DNA from 4 places in the Bacillus songklensis genome. Region 4 is predicted to be linked to each of the others. Evidence: riboswitches for the same ligand, from Rfam matches in the RefSeq annotation. Region 4 holds a riboswitch; each other region holds the start of a gene.

Region 1 (3,303 bases), on a different contig from region 4:
ACGAAAATGAGACATGAAATCTTGCTTATTTTGCTTTATTGGGGGGCGTCGTAATGGGCTAGGAGAAAAAAAGGGGTGCATGGGTCGTTGTGGTCTTCTAGGCAGCAAATTCAAAACCTCCTTTGAGTTACATATCTCTTCTCTAATAGATATATGAAAAGTTGAACCTTTAAGGAAAGGTACATATCCCTAAAAACACATAATTACTATTCCTATACATAAAAAAGCAATCATACATAAATTTATGTATGTGATTGAATACATATTTACCTAATAAAAAGCGAACCTCCTTCATAAACAAGAAGTTCGCTTTTTATTAGGTATTTTTTTCAATACAACATGATAATTATCATGTTGTATTGAAAAAAATATCATATACAATCTTCAATTTAATTCCAGACAACATATTATAACTGCGGCTAGGTAAAAAAAGCACCTCCACCTTCGTTAGAGCCCTTTATGCCGCTAAATAAAGAAATAAAGTGCCATTCCATTCCATTAGTTATAGATCTTTTCAAAAGTCGAATTTGTAAAGAGGACTAGAACTAGTCCTCTTTTTTTAAAAGATAAAAAAGTGTAAAGCTACGGAGAATTTTCAACATTACTTAGTTTGCTCCTTATAAATGCATTTTTATCATGATTTCTTATCACAAAACAAATAAAGGGAATAACATCCAAACACCTTGAACAAAATACAAAAGACGCCGCGAGACATCACCCGGTAACAAAATCCTTAGTTCTATACCTAATCTATGAAAAAACTACCTCTTGATCCTCGAGGTAGTTTTTTCGTTTTCTCTCATGTATATCCCATACATTTTTAGTTTACATAACCATTCTTACCGGAACCTGCACCAAAACAAACCCCTTGGCGCCCAAGGGGTTTTGGCTTGTCTATTTTTATTATTTATGCATCTTTTTATACATCGTTGATGAATCAACGTTTTCAGCTTCTCAAGAAGCCTGGCAGCTGTATAAAAAGGGGTGGTTTTATGCAATCTCTAATACATATATTAAAAACAAATTTATCAAAATAACATTTTCTAAAACTCTAAACCTTTTATGAAAAAAGAATCTACTCACCAGTATAAATTAGATAATTGTTTTTCCCTTGCTTTTTAGCTTGATACATAGCTTGATCAGCATGTTTCAATAAGGTTTCTACATTATCCCCATGATGGGGATAAAAAACGATTCCGATACTTGACGTAACTTTTACCGAATTTTTTTTCAAGATAACAGGTAATCGCAATTCTTCTAATACTCTTTCGGCAACTTGAACAACGTCTTCTCGTGTAATTTCAGGCAGTATTACTGTAAATTCATCACCTGCCAATCGTGCAGCCATATCCCTGTCACGAACAGAATTATTTAAACGTTTGGCCACCTCTTGTAGCAATTGATCGCCTATTTCATGACCGAAAGTATCATTTACATTTTTGAAACCGTCTAAATCGATAAACATAACAGCTAAAAGTTTCTCACTTTTAAACTGATCTAATTTCTGATTCAAGGTTTCTTGAAAAAATCGCCGATTCGGCAAACCAGTCAATTGATCATGGTAGATTAAATGATTCATGAGTTCTTCATGTTGTTTCCTTTGAGTTATGTCCAGTACAACTAATTCTCTTGCATCTTTTCCCATGTACTCAATAGGAGTCGAAATAACCTCGACATGAATGATTTTTCCATCAAATCTAATTACTTTCAGTTCATACTTTGAAACTTCGTCCTTGTCTTTCTGTTGTCTCAATAATACTTCTTTTACAGTTTCTATAGAATCGGGATGAATAATATCCATCCAGGGCTTCTCAAGGAGTTCTTGAAAATGAGAAGCTCCTAAAAGATTAGCACAAGCACGATTGACAAAGATAAATTCACCTTCAGAACGGACAAATATTGGCTGAGCAGAATGTCCAATTAAACATCGGTATTGCTCGCGGCTCTTCTGAAGATACTTCGATACCTTTTCTTGCAAGAAAAAAACATTAAAGAAGAGTAAGAGCAAAATAAATAAGGTTATATCATCAAAGATCTCTTCCTCCACACCATTAATATGTAACCCAAGCAGTTTAAGAATTGATTCATCCTTATAATAAACAGCAATAGTAAATAACATAAAAATCAGACTCATTCTGATTTTATGATTTAACTTCATTTTATTAACTTCTCCTTTCGGCAGCTCAGCCATCATAGCAATTGCCTTAGACCTGTAGCTTTGCGTCCTTATCTTTCGATAAGTTTGCCATTTTTCGTGGATGTAGTTTCAGCCTAGCAATTTTACACTATTCGACAAAAAACGACAACTAAAGATTATTAATATATCTGTTATTGTGTTATCCTACTCCATCAGGTCGAAAAGATAACTTGTCATCGTCTTTTCACTATCCCTCGCCTCCTTACCAAGGCTCCTTTTAAATGCAGTAACAGAAGACCTCACCCCATCCTTATAAGAGGATGGGGTGAGGTCTTCTGTTGTTTGCGGAATTCTTAAAAGAACCGTATTCGCAAGCATCGGGGGATTTTAAGCGCAAAAACACCGTAAATAAATTAGAAAAAGTGTTCTCTTTTATTTACAGTATAATTTACAGATCTATTTTCAATTATTTATCTTACTTTTGTAACCTAAATAACTGAATTGGTTTTCAAAATCAAGGGTATATGAACTCCCTCCGGTCGCCCTTGATTTTAAAAATTTTTCGTGCTACCTGGCTGACGCCGACCGAGAACTCATACCAAATAGGATTTTCCCCTCTGTCTCGGTCGAACCAACAGCATAGCACGAAAAACAAGCCGCCTTATAGCCTGTTCTCTCCCTCTTTTCCTCCCTCCAAGCTCACCCAAATAGGAGTCACCAAAACCTCCACCATTTCTTTTGGCCCTTCTGTTCCTCAAGTACAGCAACTTGTTTTTTCATTTCCATCATCTCTTTCATCGCGTTCACTAACTCACCATCACGCTTTTCTAATCGATAATCGATATACTCTTTTTGCTTATCTTGCTGGTTCCGCAGTTCCGCAACAGCCTTCCGCAGCTCCATAATTTCTTCTTTTTGTTGAGCCATTATCTGCATAGCAACCTGGGTTTGCTTCATAAGTTCTTGGAACTGTTCACCCACCTCCACCTGAACAGAAATCGCCTGTTGATTAGACTGCTGCTGCGCTACTGCGGTTGTCACTGCGGTTTCTTCCTCAATTTCTATATTCCTTACAGCCATAAGGCTTAGACCTTCCTCAATCTCCACTGCGGTTAGATTACGGTTGAACCCTTCCGCAATGAAGCGCAGTATATCCGCAGTCTCTG
Region 2 (3,303 bases), on a different contig from region 4:
CATCAATGTCCGTTTCTAGTCCTGCAATAAACATAAGAAGTATGACACCGATTTGACTAAATTCTGTTAATGTTTCTGTCTCGGTCACCAATCCTAAAACTGACGGTCCCAGTACAATTCCAATCAGAAGTTTACCAAGAACTGAAGGCTGCCCCAATCTTACGCTTATGTCTCCTGCAATTTTAGAGGCAATTAAAATAATGGCTAATTGAAGTATTAACACCTAAATACCACCTTTCTCTATTTTATAATGTGTTTCAAGCTAAAAAATGAAAAAAGAGCCTGTCACCATAAGGACATACGTATCCCTTGGTGACAGGCTCCTCCAAAAAGTAAAATGATTCTCGATATGATAAGGCATCTGTTTATTTCTTATTTTATATACGATTAAAAGTCTAAAAGGTTTCATTTTATTATAGTTTTACTATCTACTCATTATAATTTATAAGTTTTAAAATTGTTTCTTCCATTCTTCTTCGCTTCGTATAAAGCGATATCCGCATATTTCATCAGTTCATTCTTTGTAATTCCATCTTTAGGATAAAAGGCAATTCCGATACTGGAAGTGGTTTGGAAGCTATATTCTCCAAGGTTCCAAGGTTCCTGAAGAGATGTAAGAATTCGTTCAGCTATTTGTAAATCCTCCTCCTCTCCCTGAATATTAGGAAGAAGGATAGTAAATTCATCTCCACCTTGTCGTGCAAAGGTATCGCTTTCTCGAAGACAACTTTGTATCCTCTTGGAGAATTGCTCGAGAAGTTCATCCCCTACATCGTGACCCAAGGTATCATTGATGTCTTTGAAGTTATCCATATCCATATCCATATACATGACTGCCATCTTACGCCTATATCGCTCTGCCTCTTTGATGGATTGTTTCAATCGTTCTTTAAATAGTCTCCGATTCGGTAAACCCGTCAACGCATCATGATACGCCATGTGGGTTAGTTTTTCTTCATACATTTTTCTTTCTGTAATTTCTCTTGATACCACAAGAAAATGCTTAAAATCACCTTCTTCATCAAAAACAGGAGTTGCTTTCGCCTCGAACCATATCCATGGTGATTCCTGTTACTTCTAAATCAATCACAGTCCCATCCAAACGTACTAATTTTTCTTCCGTAGGAGCAACAACCATGCCTATTCTTTCTACTTGCTTGATTCGATGTTCAATCAAACGAACGGAATCAGGATGAAAATAATCCATAATGGATTTACCTATCAACTCTTCTAATGACGATACTCCTATCAGTTTGATACAAGATGGATTGGCATATTGGATTCGTCCATTTTGATAAACGATGATGGGTTCAGGAGACAGTTCTACTAATCTTCGATAACGCTCTTCACTTTCTTTTAATGATAGTTCCAATTGTTTTTGTTTGGTAATATCTCTGGTAATACCCGAAATTCCCACAATGTTCCCGTTCGCATCTCGAATCGGGGAGAGGGTTAAGCTCACCTCAACGGGTGTCCCATCCTTTTTGATACAAGTCGTTTCAAATCCTTTGATATGTTTACCTAATTTCACTTGTTCCACCATGTCGTCTTGTTGAGAGAACCGATAGGAGGGGATAATGGGTAATCGATTTCCAATTAACTCCTCACGTTTCCATCCATAGATTTCTTCAAATGCAGGGTTTACATCCAGGACATTCCCATCCAAATCCAAGATGTCGATAGCATCACCAGTGGAGTTGAAAAGGGCTTTTACCCTTTCTTCCATCTGGTTTAAAGATGCTTTTGTTTTATGCAGCTCTGTCACGTCTTTCGCCACACCAAAAATACCGACAATTTCACCGCTGACCATCAAAGGTACGTTCTTTACCTGCAAATCGATAATTTCTCCACTTTTATGAATAGCCTGCGTTTCATACTCACAAGGAGTTCCTTGTAACGTTTGTGCAAAATACCGATTGGTTGCTTCTACATGTTCAGGAACGATGATATCTTGATAATGGATTCCTTGAACTTCTTCCTGCGAGTATCCAAATATCTTTGTTACCACTTGATTCACTTCCATGACTTTTCCATCCACGGAGAGAACAAAAATCGCATCAGGATGATATTCAATGATAGATTTATAGACTTCAATGGATGATTCACTCAATAACAAATTCATTTTTATTTTCTCCTTCGGCAACCCAGCTTTCATAATAATTCGCCTTAGACCTGTGGCTTTGCGTCCCTGACTTTCGTTCAGGTTTGCCATTTTTCGGTAGGTATTCTTCGCCTTAGCATACCTAATTCATGGATTGAAATAACTTTTTTCATCCCAATTCTACCTAAAAGTAAATATCAATGTGGTTCTGGTGCAAAAAGAATCAGATAGCAAAATCTAAATGAACATTAACTAATAAATGCGTCCGTTTTATTCGCAGTTAAATCCTTTATGGTGAACTTTTACGATGAAAACCATCTATAACGTTCGGTATTTACACTATATTTTTATGCGTATTTTGACAACATTGGAGGTTTGAACCAGAACCTTTTCTTTAACAATTTAATAAGGCAGGTTTTTTAAGCATCTGCTCCATTTCATGAGCTGGCAATGGCGGACTAAAGAAGTAGCCTTGAGCTTCATCACAGTGAATTCCTTGCAAAAAGGACACTTGCTGCTCCGTTTCCACTCCTTCCGCAATAATTAAAAAACTTAAATCTTTCCCCATTTCAATAATCTTTTGTACAATGGAGGTTGTATGGGGTTGGCTAGTGACGTCTTTTATAAAAGATCGATCAATCTTTATCTTATTAACGGGTAAATGGTTCAGAACACTTAACGAAGAGTAGCCTGTTCCAAAGTCATCGATGGAAACATTCACTCCCAATGCTCTTAGTTCATTAATGATATAGGTAGATTCTTTTATATCTTGCATGATTGATTCCGTAATTTCCAACTCAAGCAATCGGGGATCCATCCCTGTTTCCTCTAAAATTCGTTTTACCTTTCTGGTAAAATACGGAGATTTAAACTGGGCAACCGAAATATTAACAGCCATGCGTAAAGACGGCATTCCTTCTTGGCGCCATAATTGGCTTTGTTTGCATGCCGTTTCAAGAACCCAGTTTCCTATCGGGATAATCATGCCGTATTCCTCTGCCAATGGAATAAACTCCATCGGTGAAATCAGTCCTAATTCTGGATGGTTCCATCTTATTAAAGCTTCCACTCCGGTGATTTCACCTGTTCGTATATTCACTTGGGGTTGGTAATGAAGGATCAACTCGTTACAATCAATCGCTTTGCGTAGCCCCTGTTCTAATCTCATTTTTCTATAATGGTTTTTATGGGAATCAGCTGTA
Region 3 (3,303 bases), on a different contig from region 4:
TGGTTTCATAGTTAAGTGTACCAATAAGTTTGACACCTTGATGCTTTCCGTAAGTGGGAATGATTCGCTGCTTCCCTTTTAAAAACCATGTATGCCCGAGAGCTTGATAATCGCGGATCATGGACTCGTCCTGAAACAGAAGATGATCGATTTCCTCATTCAGAAGTTTTTTTATAGGCAGGAAAGATCTCTTCTACAAACTCTTTTTGTTTTACCGGGTCAGCTGTTGCCAGCGTATAAGTGGGTTTCGTATAACGGAGACCTAAATCATACAAAAGTCGGGATACCCCACGAAGAGTATAGGTTTGGTTCCATTCTCTTTTGATAAAAGAAGCGATGATCGCCAAGGTCCAATTATGTTTAGCTGGAAAACCAACATCGACTGGCAGTTTGGTTGTGATGACTTGAATTAATTCCTGTTCTTGTTCAGGGGTTAATTTACGAGGTGCCCCCGGTGATTGTCCCATGATTAAGCCGTCCAGCCCTTTTTCCTCATAGGCATTCACATAATTATAGATGGTTTTTTCAGAACGACCGATCATGTTCGTGATTTCTTTTTTAGAATAGCCCTGTAAGTAGAAGTAGATGGTTTGATAACGTTTATACATTCGTTTATCTTTCGTGGTTTTCATCGATGCAAGCAGGGTTTGAATTTCATGTTGACGTGAATCAGTCATGGGATTTCTCTCCGTTCATTGGTAAATGTTATACGTATACTTCGACGGAGATGGGCTGTAATCCTTTAATTCAACTTATATAGTAAATATTTTTGCACCAAAAATAAATTTTTATAGAACTATATTTACAAGTTAAAATAAAGGAGTTAATATATCACAGGTATAAATTACTAGTAAATAAAACCTATTTAATTACGATGTTAAAGATAGAAACACCTTCGATAATGGCAAACTTGTCGAAAGATAAGGACGCAAAGCTACGGGTCTAAGGCTTATTTTGGCTAGGATCGCCGGGTTACCGAAAAGGATTGGATATATAAGATAAGAGGGTAATTTTCAGTTTAGTAACATACCCCTTTGTTTATATATGCCCACCAATCTTTTTGGTGGGGTTTTTTAATATCAAAATTAAATTTTTATTATTATAATCTTTCAGTCATCTAAGAACAGAAAGGAATGTAAAAAATGTCACAACAAGAACAATGGAAATCAAAACTAGGATTTATTTTAGCAGCTGCTGGTTCGGCTATTGGATTAGGGGCCATTTGGAAATTTCCGTATGTAGCTGGTACGAGTGGTGGGGGAGCGTTTTTTCTTGTATTTTTACTTTTCACTCTATTATTAGGTTATCCGCTTTTAGTAGGTGAATTCGTAATTGGTCGCCGCTCGCAAAGTGACGCTATTACGACATATAAAAAATTAGCACCCAATACATTATGGCATATAACAGGAAAAATAGGTGTATTTTCTTGTTTCTTAGTTTTATCATTCTATAGTGTGATAGGTGGATGGATTATCCTTTATTTAATTAAAGCATCCACTGGTAGTTTAAATGGACTATCACAAGCTGAGTATGGTCAGCTATTCGGAATAATTATCGCTGATCCTGTATCTACACTGTTAGGACAATTAGTTTTTCTTTTGATAACGATTATTGTTGTAGCAAAGGGGATTCAACAAGGGATAGAGAAAGCAAGTAAAATTATGATGCCTGCTTTATTTATTCTTTTTATTATTCTAGTAATTCGTTCATTAAGTCTAAACGGAGCAATGGAAGGAGTTAAATTTCTTCTAGTACCAGACTTTACGGAAATGACTTCTGAAAGTATTCTCTTTGCTTTAGGTCAAGCATTTTTTTCACTTTCTTTAGGAGTTTCTGTAATGGTAACTTATAGTTCTTATCTTCCTAAAACACAGGACTTACCTAAATCGGCTTTATCAATTGTTATTATGAACCTTTTGATAGCTCTGTTAGCGGGATTAGCTATTTTTCCGGGAGTATTCTCTTTTGGTTTAGAGGTAGATGCAGGACCAGTTTTAATCTTTTCGGTCTTACCGGCAGTATTTACTCAAATGCCATTTGGAATTGTTTTCTTTATTGCTTTCTTAGTATTATTTTTATTCGCAGCATTAACTTCTGCCTTCTCTATGATAGAAATTGCAGTATCTGCTTTAACGAAAAATACAAATGAAAATCGCAAGAAATACACTTGGATAATCGGAGGATTAATCTTTATTGTAGGAATTCCTTCATGTTTATCTTATGGGGTAATGGCTGATTTTAAAATAGTTGATAAGACATTTTTTGACTTGGTAGACTTCGCTGTAAGTAATGTTTTAATGCCTTTAGGAGCGTTGGCTATTTCTATATTTGTTACCACTAAGGTTTCAAAAACCGGCTTATTAGAAGAATTACAGCAAGGTTCGAAAGTGGGGAAAGTGTTCTTTAATATATGGTTTTATTTACTGAAATACGTTACACCGATTGCTATAACTGTCGTTTTTCTAGATGTATTAGGTGCATTAGAATGGATAGTAAGCTTTATTAAATAATACGTAAAAAAATAAGCATTGAAATTTGGAGGATTATCAAATGACAACAATGAATCAACTTCAACAATTATTCCCTAGTGCTGATGGAAATGTGGAACAAAGAGAAAAAATATTAGGATACATAAACACTATTTTCACTAATATTGATGAATTAAAAGACCCCTCAAAATTAACTTTGGGGCAAATGCCTAATTATACTAAAGATTATTATAATCGTATTATCGAAGAGTCAAATGTACCGAGAAAAGGGTTACCGATGGAAGTTACAATTACGGAACTAATCGATCTTGCAAAAGGACAACGATTTGTTAATAGTAACTATGTAGCAAATGCAGCTCCGCTACCGAATATAGCTAGTATTTTAGGGAACTTAGTAATGGTTCTGTTAAATGGGAATGCCCTTTGGGATGTTGAAGGCTCAGGTGCAGCTAAAGCGGAAATTATGGTGACTAGTATGTTATCCAAAATTGTAGGGTATGACCAAAATACAAGTGCTGGATATACAACATGGGGAGGACAAGGAGCGGTCTTTAATTCATTACGACTTGCGGTTGCTCGTCAATTTCCGGAATCAAATAAAGAAGGGGTTCCTAACAACATATTTTGTTTCTGTTCCGAATTATCTCATTACAGTCTTTATAAATCAGTGGAAGCAACAGGTATAGGTGTAAACAACATGATTCGTGTGGAGGTAAATGATGACCATTCCATGAATTTAGAAGATCTGAAAATGAAAATGGAGAAAGTTATTTCTGAAGGTGGAATACCGGCGTATATCCTTGCGACTATGGGA
Region 4 (3,303 bases):
TACATCGAAATGACATTTAAAATTTGCAGGGCAAAACGTGTCTTTTTATAGGTGAAAAACCCCCGGACTTTTCGGTTTAAAAAATGGTGTAAAATCGGATTATCTTCCAGGCAAACCGTCACGAAACAATCCGGTGTAATAATGATACCAAATGGAATGGTTTCATAAACAGAGGACTGGTTGCTGTCATATGAAATAGACGGATAGTCAACGATAATCAACACATTGCCGTCTTCCTCTTCGATCCTTGAACGCTCATCATCATCGAGCGGGTCTTTAATAAAGTCCAGCGGCAAATTCAAATGATTGGTAACACGTCGAATTTCTTCTTCCGTTGGTGAGATCATGCTCACCCAGGAGCCTTTCGTGATTTCCTCCTGCTCATGGAGCCTTCCATTTAAATCCGTTAAGTAAATGTTCAGCATGTGTCAAACCTCCTCCTTTTCAAAGAGAAAGTCAGCATACCTCTCTATCAAAGAAGCTGATACAGTTATCGGTAATCATACAATCTGATAAAAGTGACATCCTGACTCCCTCTATGTTCATACTTGGCCCAGGATCACTGGAATTTTGGCTACTCAACCGATATCAACTCCTCTTCTTTCATTTACTCACAACTTCTATCATAACGCTTATCCTTTCGTTTGTATACAGGGAAAAACAGCAATCGGGCTGCATTTTAAAAAAATTACAGAAGGTAAACAAAAGAAATCGTTTTTATTCTTTGTATTCAAAAACACCCATGATGTTTGTACAGAACATGGGCGTTTCTACTTATTTTAGTATGTTTTATCCTATAAAAAAGCAAAAGCGTTTATGCCCCCATAAACGCTACTTCCCTTTATCCTGTTTCAATTTCCACTTGTTAAACTCCAAAAATTGACGAAACTCTTCTTTGGATACGCCTGATTCCATCGCTTCGCGCACTAGGTTCGCCCATTCAGAATCAAGTTGTTCGTAGACGGACGAGGATTCTTCTTCGTTAATTAATGACTGGACAGAAATATCCAACACCGCTGAAATTTTTTCTAAAAACTGGACAGAAGGATTTGATTGAAGATTGCGTTCAATCGAGCTTAAATATGACTTTGCGACACCTGCTTTTTCTGCTAGTTCGGATAGTGATAACTGTTTTTGCAAACGTAATTGTTTAATACGTTGACCGATCATATTTACACCCTCTCTTTCTCTTACCTCCCTTATCATAACATACCAAATATGCCATCGTTAATAACATCCATGCAAAAACAAAAATTTTCCGACTACTCCTACCGGCTGTGGCTGGTGAGAAATGCTTTAATATCCTCTTCTGATATGCCGCTGTCCAATGCTTCTAAAACTAAATCAATCCATTCTTCATCCAATAGCACGTGTATTCTATTTTCCTTTGTAACCATGGTTTCCTCCTAAAATACATTTTGTATCTCAGGCAGCCCAGCCGTCATGATTGGGATCCTCCAACTTTAGACCCGTGACTTTGCGTCCTTATTTTTCAATAAGTATGCCCTTACTGAAGAAGATGAGATGATGATTACACAAATCCCTACAACGATGTTCCTGTGACATTAACACTATGAACATAAGTATAATGTAAACCAGTCCGAAATTATGTTGAAGGCTGTCAGTATTTTATTGAATTTTACAAATATTAAGAAACAATTTCCTACATAATTTTGATTATATCTTCATTTTTTGATAATCTGATCTTTTTGCTGTTGGGTAATAATACCTATTTTATAAAACAAAAAGGCATATTGTTGTACTTTTTGTTGAGAAGAAAGCCATTTCATTCGAAATACCCCCTTGTCTTTTTACTTTATTATATTTACTCTATTCAAAAATGTTTCTTCAAGGAAATAAAATCCGCTCTAATATGTCTAATAATCGACCATTGAACAATATATCGATTAATGAGACAATAAAAACAAGCATGGGAGCATCTCGGTCCTATGCCGAATATATTTTTAAAAGAAAGGAGCGGTTTCGGTGGAATTGGTGTTTCTTGTTTTATTTTTTTTCATCTTTTTAGCAACAGCCTTTGCAGGCGGTAAAAAGCGAAATCACCGCTCTTACAATTCTTCGAGTTCTTTTACTCCCTTTACATACGAAAAAGATAATGATAATGATTCCTCGTTCTCAAGCTGGAGCAATTCTGACAGCGGCGGCGGTGACAGCGGTGGCGGCGGCGATTAAGCCATCGCTTTAAGTATTTATAAGTTTCTAAACGTAGAAGTGGAATCTATACTTTCTTATCTAGTGAAAAAGGGTTCGTTTCAGCGGAAACGAACCCTTTTTTATTAGTTTGTGACGGCACCTTGACAGTTTCCGTAATAAATGACATCACTTTCGTGAACATGAACACCTGAACGTTCTTCAAGCGCTGCTTCCAGCATTGCTTTTGCTACGTTCTCTGCTTTGATTGGCTTGAATTTACGCCATTTCCCGATAAGACAAAGGGATATGCTTTTTAATACATATTCACCGATTTTCTCACCTAGACGAAACTCACTGCGCTGCCCAAGTAGTAAGGACGGGCGAAAGAAGTGAGTGGAACGAATGTACAAGTTACAAATATCTTCTTCCGTTTGACCTTTTACCTTATTGTAGAAGATCGGCGAACGAAGATCCGCACCGATTGCGGTAATCGTTAAAAAGTTGCGGGCCCTTTTCTTTTCGGCAAGCTTGGCAGCTGCCAGCGGATACTCATAGTCCACTTTTAAAAAGTTTGCTTTTGTTTTTGCTTTCTTCATCGTCGTTCCAAGACAGCAAAATACATCATCTACATTAAATTCATCTTCGTATTTATGGAGCTCATCAAAATTAATTTCAACTTGCCTCAGCTTTTCGTGCTGAATCAACAGCTTGTTGCGGACCAAAATCGTGACTTGGCTGTACACGTTGCTTTGAAGCAGCAAGCTGAGCAGCTCTCGACCGACAAGACCAGTTGCACCAAGCAAAACTGCCGATTTTTGCGACATGTTTTTCACCCTCTTAACTAAGTTGTCAAACCTGAAAACAGGTTATATTCTGCGACCCATTTTTCTTATCTGAATGAATGATGCCTAGTTCCGCGGGCTAAGCCCCCCAGCTGTTTCACTCTCTCCTATGACGTCCAAAGTTCCAACATCTTGTCCGCTTGAACAAGTTCATTCCATTTCTCTTATTATCGATTATCGATCTTTTCAGGATATAAATCATGATTCATTAGTCGATATTCTGCCATTTTTTCGTACTTTGTGCCAGGACGGCCGTAATTTACATACGGATCAATGGAAATACCGCCGCGCGGTGTGAATTTACCCC

What was found. A riboswitch is a leader RNA that binds a small molecule or an ion and turns the genes downstream of it on or off. The one in region 4 is predicted to bind cyclic di-GMP.
Region 1: it holds a riboswitch for cyclic di-GMP, as region 4 does, so the genes downstream of both, ACFOU2_RS01980 (diguanylate cyclase domain-containing protein) here and ACFOU2_RS12885 (anti-repressor SinI family protein) in region 4, are expected to answer to the same signal.
Region 2: it holds a riboswitch for cyclic di-GMP, as region 4 does, so the genes downstream of both, ACFOU2_RS10120 (PAS domain-containing protein) here and ACFOU2_RS12885 (anti-repressor SinI family protein) in region 4, are expected to answer to the same signal.
Region 3: it holds a riboswitch for cyclic di-GMP, as region 4 does, so the genes downstream of both, ACFOU2_RS16380 (sodium-dependent transporter) here and ACFOU2_RS12885 (anti-repressor SinI family protein) in region 4, are expected to answer to the same signal.

The regions. Positions count from the first base shown of each region.
Region 1 is NZ_JBHRZT010000009.1:55-3,357, reverse strand. It holds gene ACFOU2_RS01985 (YppG family protein) at 1-81, opposite strand, end outside; gene ACFOU2_RS01980 (diguanylate cyclase domain-containing protein) at 1,076-2,191, opposite strand; cyclic di-GMP riboswitch class I at 2,175-2,257, opposite strand; partial or broken gene ACFOU2_RS01975 (hypothetical protein) at 2,852-3,303, opposite strand, start outside.
Region 2 is NZ_JBHRZT010000043.1:95,168-98,470, forward strand. It holds gene ACFOU2_RS10110 (cation:proton antiporter) at 1-223, opposite strand, end outside; gene ACFOU2_RS10115 (diguanylate cyclase domain-containing protein) at 436-1,056, opposite strand; gene ACFOU2_RS10120 (PAS domain-containing protein) at 1,022-2,122, opposite strand; cyclic di-GMP riboswitch class I at 2,136-2,220, opposite strand; gene ACFOU2_RS10125 (putative bifunctional diguanylate cyclase/phosphodiesterase) at 2,496-3,303, opposite strand, start outside.
Region 3 is NZ_JBHRZT010000067.1:232,933-236,235, forward strand. It holds partial or broken gene ACFOU2_RS16375 (IS630 family transposase) at 1-677, opposite strand; cyclic di-GMP riboswitch class I at 894-980, shown strand; gene ACFOU2_RS16380 (sodium-dependent transporter) at 1,143-2,510, shown strand; gene ACFOU2_RS16385 (pyridoxal phosphate-dependent decarboxylase family protein) at 2,560-3,303, shown strand, end outside.
Region 4 is NZ_JBHRZT010000052.1:313,656-316,958, forward strand. It holds gene ACFOU2_RS12875 (magnesium transporter CorA family protein) at 1-425, opposite strand, end outside; gene ACFOU2_RS12880 (helix-turn-helix domain-containing protein) at 832-1,170, opposite strand; gene ACFOU2_RS12885 (anti-repressor SinI family protein) at 1,269-1,397, opposite strand; cyclic di-GMP riboswitch class I at 1,426-1,516, opposite strand; gene ACFOU2_RS12890 (hypothetical protein) at 1,987-2,193, shown strand; gene ACFOU2_RS12895 (oxidoreductase) at 2,298-2,978, opposite strand; partial or broken gene queF (preQ(1) synthase) at 3,164-3,303, opposite strand, start outside.